Regions from separate parts of the Enterococcus sp. LJL51 genome, predicted to be linked through region 1. Evidence: predicted binding sites of a transcription regulator. Region 1 holds the regulator's gene; the other holds the start of a gene.
What was found. The regulator HrcA, encoded in region 1, represses chaperone genes, less so after heat shock. The targets are predictions, from matches to a motif close to TTAGCACTCNNNNNNNNNGAGTGCTAA.

Region 1 (7,825 bases):
GGTGGAACCAGTAACAAGAGCAGTTTTTTTAGCTACATTCATCTCCATAATAAAAACCTCCTTTAAAAGTCAAACGTATCGGGATCTGGTCCGACGCGTAGATTTTCGTTCAAATTAGTTATTGCCACCATCTCTTCATCAGATAATTCAAAATCAAACAGCTGTGCATTACTTTTCATCCGAGCAGACTGCACAGATTTTACTACCAGCAGAATATCCTGTTGAACAGCCCAACGCAAAACTATTTGTGCGCTGGAACGCTGGTGAGCTGCCCCAATCTTTTGTAGGAGGGGGTCATTTAATATTCTGCCCTGCATCAATGGTGACCAAGCCTGAATATGGGTATTATGCTGTTTACAAAAATCCCGTAATTTCTGCTGGTTCAATTTTGGATGCAGCTCAATTTGATTGATGACAGGTAGAACGGTTGCGAAACTTAGCAGCTTTTCTAAATGCTGAATCTGAAAATTGCTGACGCCGATAGCCTTAACTTTTCCAGCTTTGTATAGGTCCTCCAATGCTTTCCAGGATGTCTCAAATGCATCTGTTCCAGGCCAGTGAATCAGGTATAAATCAAGGTAGTCCAGCCCTAGAAGTGACAAACTATTTTCAAAAGCAGTTATTGTTTCGTCATAGGATAAGTGATTATTCCAAAGCTTGGAAGTCACAAATAGTTCTTCCCTTGCTATATTTGCTGCTGCCATTCCTTTTTTTATTCCAGCGCCTGTACCAGCTTCGTTTCCGTAAATTTGAGCAGTGTCAATCAGGCGGTAGCCTTGAAGAATTCCTTCAGAAACCACTGCTTCTGTTTCTTCATCAGGTATTTGAAAAACCCCTAAGCCTAACCCGGGAATTTGGCTTCCATTGTTTACTATTATTTTTTCTTCTAATGAATGAATCATTGATTTTCCTCCTCAAGCTTTTTCTGAAATTACTATATAACGGAATTATCCAAAAGGATAGTACCGACTTTTTTGTGCTATACTAACAAAAAAGTATCAATTGTGAAACTAGAAGGATTGGAGCGAAAAAATGAAACAAAAAATTTATAATATTGGTGTTGAAGCTGCGATGGAGGTTATTGGCGGGAAATGGAAACCGATTATTTTATGTAATTTGCGTCATGGTGCATTGCGTCCAAGCGACTTGCAGCGTAAAATTCCGGGAATTAGTCAGAAAATGCTGACTCAGCAGCTGCGTGAATTAGAATTGGATAATATTGTCAAACGAAAATCATACAATCAGGTACCGCCAAAAGTAGAATACTCATTGAGTCCATATGGAGAAACACTGGAAATTGTTTTGGATGGATTGTGTCAGTGGGGCACGATGCATGTGACCACCTTGCAGAATCAGGGGGAAGAGGTACTGCTTTTAGCAGAAAGTTGATAGAAAATGAAGAAAATTGAGCGTGTTTTATCAATCATTATTTTACTTTTAGAAAATGATGTTATTTCCGCTTCTGAGCTGGCTGCACGTTTCGGCGTTTCTAAGCGAACAATTTTCAGAGACATTGAAACGATTGAATATGCAGGTTTTCCGATTCACTCAGCTTTTCAAAAAACAGAGCTATTGTACTGAATCCTCAAGAAGTGTTGCCAATAGATACTCTGATTATCTGTATCCAGATGGCACTAACCTACCATGATAAAAAATAGAACTGAAAGATGCCAAACAGACTCTCTATAACCTATGCGGATAATATGCTAAAATAGACGGAAACATCCAGTGTTTAACTGGCGGCTTAAGCTTGAAAAGCAACCGAAGGGCGCTAGAAATGATTAAAATTTGAACGATGATACAAGTGAATTTTTTCTAATGGTTTCCATGGTGTTAATATTGTGTGATTTTGGTTTTTGGAAGGAAAATGAATAGAATGACGATAAACAATGATTTAAGAAACAACAGCAAAATTTCAGCTTACATTCACATACCATTCTGTGAGCATATCTGCTACTATTGCGACTTCAATAAAGTTTTTCTGGAAGGTCAGCCGGTAGATGAATATATTGAAGCGCTGCTAAAAGAGATTCGTCTGACATTGGCGCAATCCCCTCGAAAAAAGATGGAAACAATCTATATAGGCGGCGGAACACCAACATCGCTAAGTGCAGAACAGCTGGACCGCTTGCTGTTTGGTGTGAGGGAGCTGCTTCCTTTTGATGACTGCAACGAGTTTACAGTAGAAGCAAATCCGGGAGATTTAAGTCGAGAGAAGCTGAAAGTAATGAAGAATTATGGTGTAAACCGTCTATCAATGGGGGTTCAGACCTTCGACGATCAACTGCTGAAAAAAATTGGTAGAAAACATACCGCAGCTGATGTCTACCAGACAATGGACTTTTTAGACAAAGAGGCATTTGAGAATGTTAGTATTGATTTAATTTATGCGTTGCCAGGGCAGACGCTTGCCAGCTTCCAGGATACACTTCAGCGGGCAATTGATTTAGACCTCCCTCATTATTCATTGTATTCACTGATATTGGAAAATAAAACGATGTTTATGAATTGGGTGAGACAAGGAAGGCTGACTCTTCCTGATGAGGATGCGGAAGCAGGGATGTTTGAAGAGACAATCAAAAAAATGGCGCAGACGAACAGACAACAGTACGAGGTCAGCAATTTTGCGTTGAAGGGAAAAGAGAGCCAACACAATCTTGTGTATTGGAATAATGAACATTATTATGGATTTGGTGCTGGAGCCAGTGGTTATCTGGGAGACAATCGTTACCGTAATTACGGACCCATTCAGCATTATTTAAAACCCTTGCGTGAAAATCGTCTGCCAGTATTAGAAACTGAACATTTAACTAAGAACAATCAAATTGAAGAAGAAATGTTTCTGGGACTAAGAAAGCTAAGCGGTGTAAACAAAAAGCGTTTTGTAGAAAAGTTTGGCATTGACATAACGACAGTTTACGGGGAAGTTATTCCTTCACTAATCAATAAGGGATTATTAGTTGAAACAGCAGAGGCACTTCGCCTCAGTGAAAAAGGACTATATATTGGAAATGAAGTCTTTGAATCCTTCCTTTTGGATGCTTAATAACAAGAAAAAAGAAAACTATAGCAATTTTTAGCACTCGGTTATAAAGAGTGCTAAAAATTGCTGTTTTTTTCTTGACAATCATGATAGAACTTGCTATATTAATAATTGTATTAGCACTCATTAGATAGGAGTGCTAATGGAGGGTGGTATTATGATTACTGAAAGACAAAAAGAAATCTTGAGACTTATCATCCAGCAGTACACAACTACGGGGACACCTGTAGGTTCGAAAAAATTGATGGAGGATGGAATCAAGTCCAGTTCTGCCACAATTCGAAATGATATGAAAGCTTTAGAGGAGCAGGGATTGCTGCTTAAAACCCATTCTTCTTCTGGAAGGGTTCCGTCTATGAACGGCTATCGCTATTATGTTGATTACCTGCTGAAACCAGCTGAGGTAGAACCGGGAGAATTAAATAGTATTCGCCAGTCCTTTGGCTCAGAGTTTCGGGAGATTAATGATATCATTGAACAATCTGCGAAAATCTTATCTGAGCTAACCAGCTATACAGCGTTTTCTTTGGGGCCGGAGGTTAAGGAAAGAAAATTAACAGGATTTCGGATGGTTCCTTTGAATGATCGGCAGGTTATTGCTATCATTGTTACTGACAAAGGAAATGTCGAGAGTCAGGTATTTGCTATCCCAAACACTGTTTCCAAAGAAGATTTAGAAAAAATGACTAATATTATCAACGAAAAGCTTGTTGGGCAGCCTTTGCTGACCGTTTACCATCGTTTACGCACAGAGATTCCAATGATTCTGCACAGGTATTTCCAAACGCCTGAAGGGATGATGAATCTTTTCGACACGATGCTGGGGCACATTTTTGAAGAGAAGGTTTATGTGAGCGGTCGTTTGAATCTGCTGGATTTTGGCGTTAGTATGGATCACAGTCAGTTAAAATCAGTTTATTCTTTTATGAATAACACAGAAGCGCTGACCAATCTGCTGGAAATGACTGAAACAGCTGCAAGACCAATTAGCTTTAAAATCGGTTCGGAAATCGGCAACGATTTACTGAAAAGCATGAGCATGATTACGGCAACCTATGAAGTTATCGGACATGGCAAAGGAACTATCGCATTACTGGGACCGGCAAGTATGCCGTATTCTAAAATATTTAGTCTAGTTGATGTATTTAGAAATGAGCTGGCTTCACAGTTAGGCTCTTACTATCGATTTCTTGATGGATAGCGCTTTGGTGATATTCTTAAAGATAAATTGAATCTACGAAACGGGAAGGGAAGTTGCTGGATTGAACAAAGAAGAAAAAGAAGAGCTTCAGGATCAAGTAGAAGAAACAGCTTCGGAAAACACAGAACCTGAACTGACAGAAACAGAAACACTAAAGAACGAGCTTAATGAAATGGAAGATAAGTTCCTGCGGGCCCGTGCAGAAATTGCTAATATGAGCAATCGTTTTAAAAATGAACGAGAGCTGCTGGTTCGTTACAGATCACAGGATTTAGGGAAAAAATTATTGCCGGCTCTAGATAATTTAGAACGGGCAATGGCGATTGAAGTCGACGATGAACAAGGCGCAAGCCTGAAAAAGGGCATCGAGATGGTTTATGAAAGCATGATCTTTGCCTTGAAAGAAGAAGGAATCGAAGAAATACCGGCACAGGGAGAGTCTTTCGATCCGAATCTTCATCAAGCAGTTCAGACAGTTCCGGCTGATGATGGTGTTGCTTCAGACACAATTGTAGAGGTTCTGCAAAAGGGCTATAAGCTACAGGATCGTGTTCTGCGCGCCAGCATGGTAGTCGTTTCTCAATAAATAAAATAAGCACATTCAATTTTAAAATTAAAATAGAAGATAGGAGAAATAAACATGAGTAAAATAATTGGTATTGACTTAGGAACAACAAACTCAGCAGTTGCTGTATTAGAAGGCGGAGAAGCAAAGATTATTGCGAATCCAGAAGGAAACCGTACAACACCTTCTGTTGTATCTTTTAAAAATGGAGAAATTCAAGTAGGGGAAGTTGCTAAGCGTCAGGCAGTGACAAATCCTCATACAATCGCTTCAATTAAACGCCACATGGGTGAAGCTGGCTTTAAAGTGGAAGCTGAAGGTAAATCTTATACGCCTCAGGAAATTTCTGCAATGATTCTGCAATATCTAAAAGGTTTTGCAGAAGACTACCTAGGTGAAAAAGTAGATAAAGCAGTTATTACTGTTCCAGCATATTTCAACGATGCACAACGTCAGGCAACTAAAGATGCTGGTAAAATTGCCGGGTTGGAAGTTGAACGGATTGTCAATGAACCAACAGCAGCAGCATTGGCTTATGGTTTGGACAAAACAGATAAAGATGAAAAAATTCTAGTATTTGACTTGGGCGGCGGTACATTTGACGTTTCCATCCTTGAGTTAGGCGATGGTGTCTTTGATGTATTATCTACTTCTGGAGACAACAACTTAGGTGGGGATGATTTCGATAACAAAATCATTGATCATATGGTTGCGGAATTCAAGAAAGAAAACGGTATCGACTTAGGTCAGGATAAAATGGCATTGCAGCGTTTGAAAGATGCTGCTGAAAAAGCGAAAAAAGATTTATCAGGTGTTACAAGTACACAAATCAGCTTACCGTTTATTACAGCCGGAGATGCAGGTCCGCTTCACTTAGAAATGAACTTGACTCGTGCAAAATTTGATGAGCTAACTGCTGATTTAGTAGAACGGACAAAAATTCCTGTACGTCAGGCATTAAAGGATGCAGCATTGAACGCTTCTGATATTGATGAAGTGATTTTAGTTGGTGGTTCAACTCGTATTCCAGCGGTTGTTGAAGCAGTTCGTAAAGAAACGAATAAAGAACCAAATAAATCTGTGAACCCGGATGAAGTAGTGGCAATGGGTGCGGCTATTCAAGGGGGCGTTATCACTGGTGATGTGAAGGACGTTGTACTATTAGACGTGACTCCTTTATCACTAGGTATTGAAACAATGGGCGGCGTATTTACGAAGCTGATTGACCGCAACACAACGATTCCAACAAGTAAATCTCAAGTATTTTCTACCGCAGCAGATAACCAGCCGGCAGTAGATATTCATGTACTGCAAGGTGAACGTCCAATGGCGGCAGACAATAAAACATTAGGAAGATTCCAATTGACAGATATTCCAGCTGCTCCTCGCGGTGTACCGCAAATCGAAGTAAGCTTTGATATCGATAAGAACGGTATCGTGAACGTACGTGCGAAAGATTTAGGAACACAAAAAGAACAAACAATTACAATTAAATCTTCTTCAGGTTTATCAGACGATGAAATCGAACGCATGGTGAAGGATGCTGAATCAAATGCGGAAGCAGATAAACAACGTAAAGAAGAAGTAGATCTTCGTAATGACGTAGACGCTTTGCTGTTCACTGTAGACAAAACATTGAAAGAACTTGAAGGTAAAGTTGATGCGGATGAAGTGAAAAAAGCAGAAGATGCTCGTGATGAACTGAAAGCAGCTGTAGAAGCAAATGATATCGAACAAATGAAAGCTAAACGTGATTCATTAAACGAAATCGTTCAAAATCTAACAGTTAAATTGTATGAGCAGGCAGCTCAGCAACAAGCACAGGAAAATCCGGAAGCAGCTCAAGGCGGCGCAGATGATGTTGTTGATGCAGACTTTGAAGAAGTCGACAAAGACGAACAATAAGCAGACTGCCTAAAAAGAAGTCAGGAAAGAGGTCGGGACAGAAGCCGGAAACTGCTTCTGTCCCGCCGTTTATTGTAGAGAGAAAAATAATTTTCTGATAATCAAAAAGGACACTGCCAATGTTGATTTTACATAAATGTATTTAGGTTTTACTTGAATTATGGTATGATTACAACGGTGCTTTTGTTGTAAAAGACTAAAAAAGGCAGTCAGTGCGGAGAAAACAGGCGGGAATAAACCAGATATTTTTTGCATGTATGTGTCTGATGTGACGCCGAATTCTCTATAAGCAAAACCTTTGTTTCTGATCACACTGCTTCTGATTGTCAACTATTCAAGTTTTGAGTGATGATGGCTAAGGTGTATCTATACTCAAGGGAAATACAAGTTGGAGGGAAACCAATGGCTACAAAACGAGATTATTATGAGGTACTGGGGCTGTCTAAAGGGGCTTCAGATGATGAAATAAAAAAAGCGTACCGTAAACTATCTAAGCAGTATCACCCAGATATTAATAAGGAAGCAGATGCCGAAGATAAGTTTAAAGAAATTTCTGAAGCATATGAGGTTTTAAGCGACCCTCAAAAGAAAGCGGCGTATGATCAATATGGTCATGCAGGTACTGACCCGAATTATGGCGGTGCCGGCGGCTTTGGTGGTTTTGGCGGCGGTGGCTTCAGCGGCAGCAGCTTTGGCGGATTTGAAGATATCTTCGATTCATTCTTTGGCGGCGGTGGTGGACGTACTGTTGATCCGACTGCACCAAGACAAGGATCGGATCTTCAATATACCATTCAGTTAAAATTTGAAGAAGCGATTTTCGGTATAGAAAAAGAAATCAAATATAAACGTGAAGATGTTTGCGGCACTTGTCATGGGAATGGGGCTAAGCCGGGAACACAACCGGAAACCTGTCACAAATGTCATGGCTCTGGTTCAATCAATGTAGAACGTCAAACTCCATTAGGACGAGTTATGAGCCGTCAAACATGTGATGTCTGTCGCGGAACCGGAAAAGAAATTAAGGACCCATGTCCAACCTGTCATGGCTCTGGACATGAGAAGAAAGCACATCACGTGAAGGTTAAAGTTCCTGCTGGTGTGGAAGATG
Region 2 (7,825 bases), on a different contig from region 1:
AGGATTTCAAGGTGTCTTTTCTATTGTTTTGGAAAATAAAAAAGATATTGGTGGAATTCCACCAACATCAAAAAGTATAGAGCCTAAAAAAGAGATAAAGGAACGCAATCTGACGTTCCTTTATCTCTTTTTAAATTAAAAATTTATCCTATAAAATCTGATTCAAGTCCCTCTTTTATTTTGAAGAACAGCTAATGCTGTTTAGCAATGCTATAAAATTGTTCTTTGAAGTATATGCATCTATAATTTGTGAAGTTTATTCTATGAGTGTCCGCTGGAATAAAGAATCAGCTGTATAACTACGACAAGTGTATTCATACCACAGTGGGCAATGATGGAGGTCCAGATTTTCCCAGTCACTTTATAGAGAATGGCAAAGAAAAGCCCCAGAACGAAATAAACAAAAAAGTTTCCGTCAAAATGAATAATGGAAAAAAGTGCTGAGCTGAGAATTGCTCCCAACCAAAAACCAGTCTTTTCATAATAGAAGAGATCAATTAATGAACGTCGGAAAACAAATTCTTCCATAATTGGTCCCCCAATAATTGTCGCAAAAACAAATAAGCTGTTGTTCAAAATAATTGAGATAATATTTTTAGTATTTTCTGAATTAGGAGCTGTATTTGTAATGGTCGTTTGAAGGCTAACAACAATTCCCTGAAGAAAGAGAGCCAGAAAGATGCCGCTAACTCCGAGAAGCAGAACGAATACTGGAGAGTGAAGCCGCCCCTTTTTTTCCACCATTGTTTTTTCTTTATCTTTTAGATATAAGCCAATCATTAAACCTGCACCTAAAATATAGGCTAGTGTGGAGGCTAAGACCACGACATCCTGCGAAGCTGATGCAAAGAGCAATGGTGAGACAAAGACAGCCAGGTAAATCAAAATCATTGTCATACTTGTTTTTTTAGCAGCCATAAAATCCTCTTTTCTTTTCAAGTGAGTAGTTCAAACTATCCTATAGAAAACTGAAAACCTATCTATTTTTTGTGGCGGAATCCTAATAAAAGGAAAATAAAAATTGAAAAAAACAAGGCTTCCCACAAGGTAGTTGTCCAGTCGAATTGCTTATCTACACCAAAAAAAAGATTTCCGGCATTTGCGATGAAAAGATAAACAAATGTAAGAATAATAGTCTGAGCAATGCGCTGTTTCATATTCGCTTTCCTCCTTTTTTTATTTTCCACTAATTCTATTTTAGCATGAAGTGCGCTAAATACTGGAATGAAATGGTCAATGGATTTGGGAGATAATCCAAAGTAAGATAAAAATCTTATTTTTCATACAAAAGACTTGCAAAGCAAATCAGAAATGAGTATTATAAATAGTGTGAGTTAGCACTCTCTTTGCAAGAGTGCTAAAAATCAAAAAATTTATCATGGAGGGATTTATTGTGTTAAAACCATTAGGCGATCGCATCATTCTTGAAGTCGCACAGGAAGAGGAAAAAACAGTAGGAGGTATTGTTTTAGCTTCAGCTGCAAAAGAAAAGCCACAGACTGGTAAAGTTATCGCGGTGGGAGAAGGCCGTGTATTAGATAACGGTACAAAAGTTCCTGCGGAAGTAAAAGAAGGCGATACAGTTATGTTTGAAAAGTATTCCGGAACAGAAGTTAAATATGAAGGAACAGAATATTTAATTGTTTCAGGAAAAGATATCATCGCAGTTGTAGAATAAACCTCTAATAATTTTTATAGTATTAAGGTAAATCTGAGCTATTAAGTATTAGAATTCTCAGGTAAATCCTAATAAAACAGAATGAACAATAAAATAAATAAGGTGGGAAATAACATGGCAAAAGAAATTAAATTTGCAGAAGATGCCCGCGCAGCAATGCTTCGTGGTGTGGATATTTTAGCTGATACAGTAAAAGTAACATTAGGTCCAAAAGGTCGTAATGTCGTTTTAGAAAAATCTTATGGTTCACCGCTAATCACCAATGATGGTGTAACAATCGCAAAAGAGATTGAATTAGAAGATCATTTTGAAAATATGGGTGCTAAATTAGTTTCTGAGGTTGCCTCTAAAACTAATGATATTGCAGGAGATGGTACAACAACTGCGACTGTTTTAACACAGGCAATTGTTCGTGAAGGGCTGAAAAACGTCACTGCTGGAGCAAATCCTTTAGGCATCCGCCGGGGAATTGAATTGGCTACAAAAACAGCGGTTGAAGAACTGCATAATATTTCTGCTGTTGTAGACTCAAAAGAAGCAATTGCACAAGTAGCAGCTGTTTCTTCTGGTTCAGAAAAAGTTGGTCAGCTGATTGCAGATGCAATGGAAAAAGTCGGTAATGATGGTGTTATCACTATTGAAGAGTCGAAAGGAATCGAAACAGAGCTGGATGTTGTAGAAGGCATGCAGTTTGACCGCGGCTATCTGTCTCAATACATGGTGACAGACAATGATAAAATGGAAGCTGTTTTAGAAAATCCGTATATTTTGATTACTGACAAGAAAATTTCAAATATCCAAGATATTCTGCCTTTATTAGAGCAAATTCTACAACAATCTCGTCCGCTGCTGATTATTGCTGATGATGTAGATGGTGAAGCGTTACCTACACTAGTATTAAATAAAATCCGCGGAACCTTCAATGTGGTTGCAGTGAAAGCGCCAGGCTTCGGTGACCGCCGCAAAGCAATGCTTGAAGATATTGCTGTTTTAACAGGTGGAACAGTGATTACTGAAGATCTTGGTTTAGAGTTAAAAGATACAACTATTGAAAACCTTGGTAATGCAAGTAAAGTAGTTGTTGATAAAGACAATACAACAATCGTTGAGGGAGCCGGCGGCAAAGAAGCGATTGATGCTCGTGTTCAACTAATCAAAAATCAAATTGTTGATACAACTTCTGACTTCGACCGTGAAAAACTACAGGAACGTCTGGCAAAATTAGCTGGCGGTGTTGCGGTAGTTAAAGTCGGTGCGGCTACAGAAACAGAACTTAAAGAATTGAAGCTGCGTATCGAAGATGCCTTAAACGCAACTCGTGCGGCTGTTGAAGAAGGAATGGTTTCCGGCGGTGGTACAGCGTTGGTAAATGTTATTGGTAAAGTAACAGAAGTAGACGCAGAAGGCGATGTAGCAACAGGTGTGAAAATCGTGGTTCGTGCATTAGAAGAACCAATTCGCCAAATTGCTGAAAATGCCGGTTATGAAGGTTCAGTCATCGTTGATAAACTGAAAAATGTTGATTTAGGTATTGGTTTTAATGCAGCCAATGGTGAGTGGGTAAACATGCTTGATGCAGGAATTGTTGACCCAACAAAAGTAACTCGTTCAGCCTTGCAGAATGCAGCCTCTGTAGCAGCATTGTTGCTGACAACAGAAGCAGTAGTTGCAGATAAACCAGAACCAGCTGGCGCAGCTGTTCCCCCAATGGATCCATCAATGGGTATGGGCGGCATGATGTAAGTAACCTCTAAGAACCTTGATTTTTCAAGGTTCTTTTTTTATTTTCTATTGTTTTTTACTGCTTATAGGGCTAAAAAGGGCAAAACTTTTCTAAAAAAATATAGGTTGTTTAGTTTGTTTAATAATCATAAATGAATCCCATATTTTAACAACGAGTCTTCTCCAAATACAAAGTATTCCTCATAGGAAAAGTAAAGTAATTCAATTTGGATAGAAGGACGACACAGATTTATCGCAGCATTAAAAATAGAAATAAAATCAAAAAAATGACAAAAAATACAGGGACATATGAAAATATAAATCTTCTCATCTTGTTTCCTATAGCTCGTTCATCAGCATCATTAAACAGCAAACAAAAAGGGAAAGACCAGAATTTTCCATTGGATAATTTTAGAAAATATCCAATCAATAATAAAATTCCAGAAATTGTAACACCTGCAAAGGCTATATCTAGGGCAAGCGGTAAATCACTTAGATTCATAATAAGTATCTCTCTTTTTTTGATTATATTCTACAAGGATAAAAGCAGAACAGCAACAAAAATCAGAAAGGCTGAATGACGTAGGAAGCTTGCAAAACGACTTTTTTACTTTCACATACGGATATATGATATAGAAATAAATTTTTCAACGAATAAAATTAGCAATAATGATGTATAGATTAGTAGAGCGGGACCCAAAAATCACTACTCGCAAAGAACAATTTCTCTTGAAGAATTTCTCCTGTAGTTTTAAGTAAGTTTTTTTATTTTTGACAAAGAAACAATATGAACTTGTACTTTTCATGAAGAATATTTAAGAAGGGGGAAGTTCAAATGTTTGAACAACTAATAAATATGAATTGCTTTTCAGTAAATAAAAAACTTGCTAAAGAAGCAGCGGAATTACTGGAAAGGTTGTACGGCTGTGAAATTAACTGTACTGAGATAGATGAGAGTGTGCCCTTTGCACACCATGCACGAGGCTGTACAATTGTCGCAGCAAAAATCTGTGAAAATGTGGTCATTTATCAAAATGTTACAATTGGTTCGAATATGAAATACAGTAAAGCTGTAAAGAAGTGGGAGAACGTGGGAAACCCAATCATTGCTAAAAATGTAATTATAGCAGACGGTGCCAAGATTCTGGGACCAGTAGTAATTGGTGAAAATTCAGCTATAGGAGCTGGAGCGATTATTACAAAAAATATTCCTGCAGACAGTGTTGCATTTGGTGTTAATCAGCATAAGCCCAAAGATCCTAATTATGATTTGCTGTTCAATCGGGATATGATTGATCCAGAAATAATCATTGAGGAAAAACATCGGCTAATCTCAGCTTTTGAAAAGAACAATTAAGAAACTTCAGAAGTTTGGATACGGTCATTAGCTCCAGAGACAGTTCAGCAACGGGTTTCCTCAACACGTAACAGCTGATATACTATCAAGAAAAGGGGGAAAGAGTTACTATGGAAAAAGAATGGCTGTATAGGAGTATTGATTCGGCGGACATAAAAGAAGCGATTGAACTGTATATCGAAGTTTTTTCAGCTGAACCTTGGAACGATCAGCTTACGTTTCAGCAGATTGCGGATTATATTAAAAGCTTACAGGGGATGAATACTTTTAAAGGCTTTATTTTACGAAATGAAGCAACCGGCAAATTGACAGGAGTAGCTTTAGGCTTTGTGAGACCTTGGTATCAAGGATTGGAATATCATATGGATGCATTTTACATTTCCAATGAGCTTCAAAGAAAAGGCATAGGGAGCTGTTTTATGACTAAAATAAAGCAGTCCCTTGCGGAAGAAAATATACCTGATATTATTCTAGATACAGAACGAGGATATCCTGCAGAAGGATTCTATTTGAAGAATGGCTTCAATGCTTTAGCAGCCTCTGTTTTATTAAGTGCAAGCACTCAAGAAGTATAGTCAAATAATTTACGCCAATACAAATAAGGAACTATTATGAACTCATTCCAATCTCTTTGGTTGGTTTGCTTGATAATAGTTTCTTTTTTATTCTACAGAAAGTTTATTGTTTAAGGGACATATTGACTGAGTGAAGGGCTTGATTAACAATCGGCAAGGATGCCGGACCTATGCCATGGAAGCTTAACAGTTCTTTTTTAGTTAGAGCTGCCAGCTTTGGGAATGAATCAATTTTTTTGTGAAGTAAAGCTCGCCGGGCTGGTTTTGATAATTTTTCTAAGAATTCCTGATAAGTCACTGGAAACACCTCCATTTTCTATAGCTAATATAACATATTTAAGAGATTAATCACGACGGTAAAGTTTACCAGCTTAAAAAAGGAGTACTGAACAGTAAGTCATTGACTTCAATTATCCACTAGCCTAAAATTATAACCATTAAGTAGCTTTATCCTATAAATGATGAAATGATAGACGGCATACTATTTTAAGCAGAAAGAGAGGCAAAATTTATGGAGAGATATATTGCGCTTTTACGTGGAATAAATGTAGGTGGTAAGAATAAGATATCCATGCCGTTATTGAAAGCAGCCTTTGAAAAAATCGGTTTTTTAGATATGGTAACCTACATCAACAGCGGGAACATTGTTTTTTCTAGTGATATTCAAGATAAAAGTGAGCTGATAAGAAAATGTGAGGCTGCAATAGTGGATGAATTCGCACTAAATATTCCTGTTACCGTAGTATCGGCAAAGGATTTAGCGACAACGCTAAGTAATGCGCCAGAATGGTGGAATATAGAAAAAGAATCAATTCATTATGCGATTTTCGTTATTTCTCCAGTTACTGTGGAAGAAGTGTTTGCTGAGGTTGGAGAGGTAAAACCGGAGTATGAACAAATTAGTCATCATGGCAATGTTATCTTCTGGTCAGCTCCACGAAAAACCTTTAACAAAGCACGCTGGTCCAAAATTGCCAGCTCGTCTGTAAATAATAGCGTCACAATTAGAAACGCCAATACAGTAAATAAACTACTTCAATTAACTAGTAAGTGAGAGTTATTATGAGACAGCGGCTGCTGTCTTTTTTTTATTCTAGTTTTAATTAGTTGCAAGAATATAAATACTCTGTCTTGTTCTATCATGGTTGCTATCAAATGAAATACAAAAAAATAAGTAATTAAAGTTTTTAGAAATATTTTTGTAATGTGTTTGACACAAAAGTAATGTTATGTAATAATTGATTGGAAGGATATAAAGAACATGGAGGAGTGGAAAATGGAAAGAAAGCTGTTTTGTGAAATTTCACCTCTGACCTATAAAATTTCAGTCTATAAAAATATAGTCAAACGGCATGTTCAAGACTACTGGAAAAAAGAACGCTTTTCTTCTGAAAAAAGAGAGGAAAAATTACCTGTATGCGTGTATAGGCATCGCTCTTTGATTCGAAGAAAGCTTGGCAATGTTGATTTAGAGCTTCAAAATAACAAGGCAGTGAATCTGGCAATTTCCACGCAAAAGGTCTCTGGTATTCTAATAAAGCCAGGTGAGACTTTTTCTTTTTGGCATCTAGTTGGGATGTGTACAGAAAAAGAAGGTTATTTAGAAGGACTAATGATTGGAAAAAATACCACTGTGAGCGGCATTGGCGGGGGAATGTGTCAATTTACTAATCTGATTCACTGGATTATTCTCCATACGCCCTTTGAAATTGTTGAGCATCATCATCATGACAACATTGATTTATTTCCAGATTATGGCCGTGTGATACCTTTTGGAACCGGGACATCTATTGTTTATAACTATTTTGACTATCGGTTTAGAAATACGACTAATCAAATATATCAATTAATCGTCTACACAGATGATATATATCTTAACGGTGAATTATATGCGGAAAATGAACAAGCCTACAGTTATCATATTAAAGGCGAAAATGAGTATTTTAGCAAATCACAAGGGGTTGTTTACAGGAATGGAGAAATCATCCGAACTGTAATTGATAGAAGAACCGGGAATCAGGTGAAAAGGGAACTGATAAAGAAGAACCGTGCGAAGGTCCTGTATGATACCACTCATCTAACAATAGTAGAAGAATAGCAGATTAGACTATAGTAATTTTTTCTTCTAATCACCCAATAATTGAGCTAGTTGAAATGACTATGGCTGTTGTAATAAGGAGTTAAAAAATAAGACCACCAGGGTCTTATTTTTTATTTTGGGAGCCGCTCATCAAGGAATTACGGGAAATAATGAACGAATGTAGGGAATTAGCAGCTGCTGCTGGATTAGGAGCAACAGTAACAGATGTACAGGATAAAATACATAAAAAAGATACTTCCATTGCCGTCCCCTTTGACCGTTATAGAAATAAATGAAAATGAAAGATAACAGCCCTGAATAGCTGTTTTGCAGGATAACAGCACTGCCTGCCAAACATTTAATCAGTGGATAATTGCGTAATATATACAATGAAGCAATTAAAAGCACACCAA

Region 2: the regulator HrcA is predicted to act here: its motif matches at 1,335-1,361, upstream of groES (co-chaperone GroES).

What each region holds. Positions count from the first base shown of each region.
Region 1 covers NZ_JBTXLW010000006.1:151,765-159,589, forward strand. Annotated here, with positions in the region: gene ACYSNQ_RS08295 (SDR family NAD(P)-dependent oxidoreductase) at 1-48, opposite strand, end outside; gene ACYSNQ_RS08300 (aldo/keto reductase) at 63-902, opposite strand; gene ACYSNQ_RS08305 (winged helix-turn-helix transcriptional regulator) at 1,033-1,389, shown strand; gene ACYSNQ_RS08310 (helix-turn-helix transcriptional regulator) at 1,396-1,581, shown strand; gene hemW (radical SAM family heme chaperone HemW) at 1,877-3,046, shown strand; gene hrcA (heat-inducible transcriptional repressor HrcA) at 3,201-4,244, shown strand; gene grpE (nucleotide exchange factor GrpE) at 4,306-4,830, shown strand; gene dnaK (molecular chaperone DnaK) at 4,885-6,714, shown strand; gene dnaJ (molecular chaperone DnaJ) at 7,117-7,825, shown strand, end outside.
Region 2 covers NZ_JBTXLW010000008.1:44-7,868, forward strand. Annotated here, with positions in the region: partial or broken gene ACYSNQ_RS09430 (hypothetical protein) at 1-139, shown strand, start outside; gene ACYSNQ_RS09435 (CPBP family intramembrane glutamic endopeptidase) at 262-918, opposite strand; gene ACYSNQ_RS09440 (hypothetical protein) at 981-1,157, opposite strand; gene groES (co-chaperone GroES) at 1,394-1,678, shown strand; gene groL (chaperonin GroEL) at 1,793-3,421, shown strand; gene ACYSNQ_RS09455 (hypothetical protein) at 3,651-3,902, opposite strand; gene ACYSNQ_RS09460 (serine O-acetyltransferase) at 4,236-4,757, shown strand; gene ACYSNQ_RS09465 (GNAT family N-acetyltransferase) at 4,868-5,332, shown strand; gene ACYSNQ_RS09470 (helix-hairpin-helix domain-containing protein) at 5,436-5,630, opposite strand; gene ACYSNQ_RS09475 (DUF1697 domain-containing protein) at 5,844-6,386, shown strand; gene ACYSNQ_RS09480 (VanW family protein) at 6,609-7,430, shown strand; gene ACYSNQ_RS09485 (TraX family protein) at 7,563-7,825, opposite strand, start outside.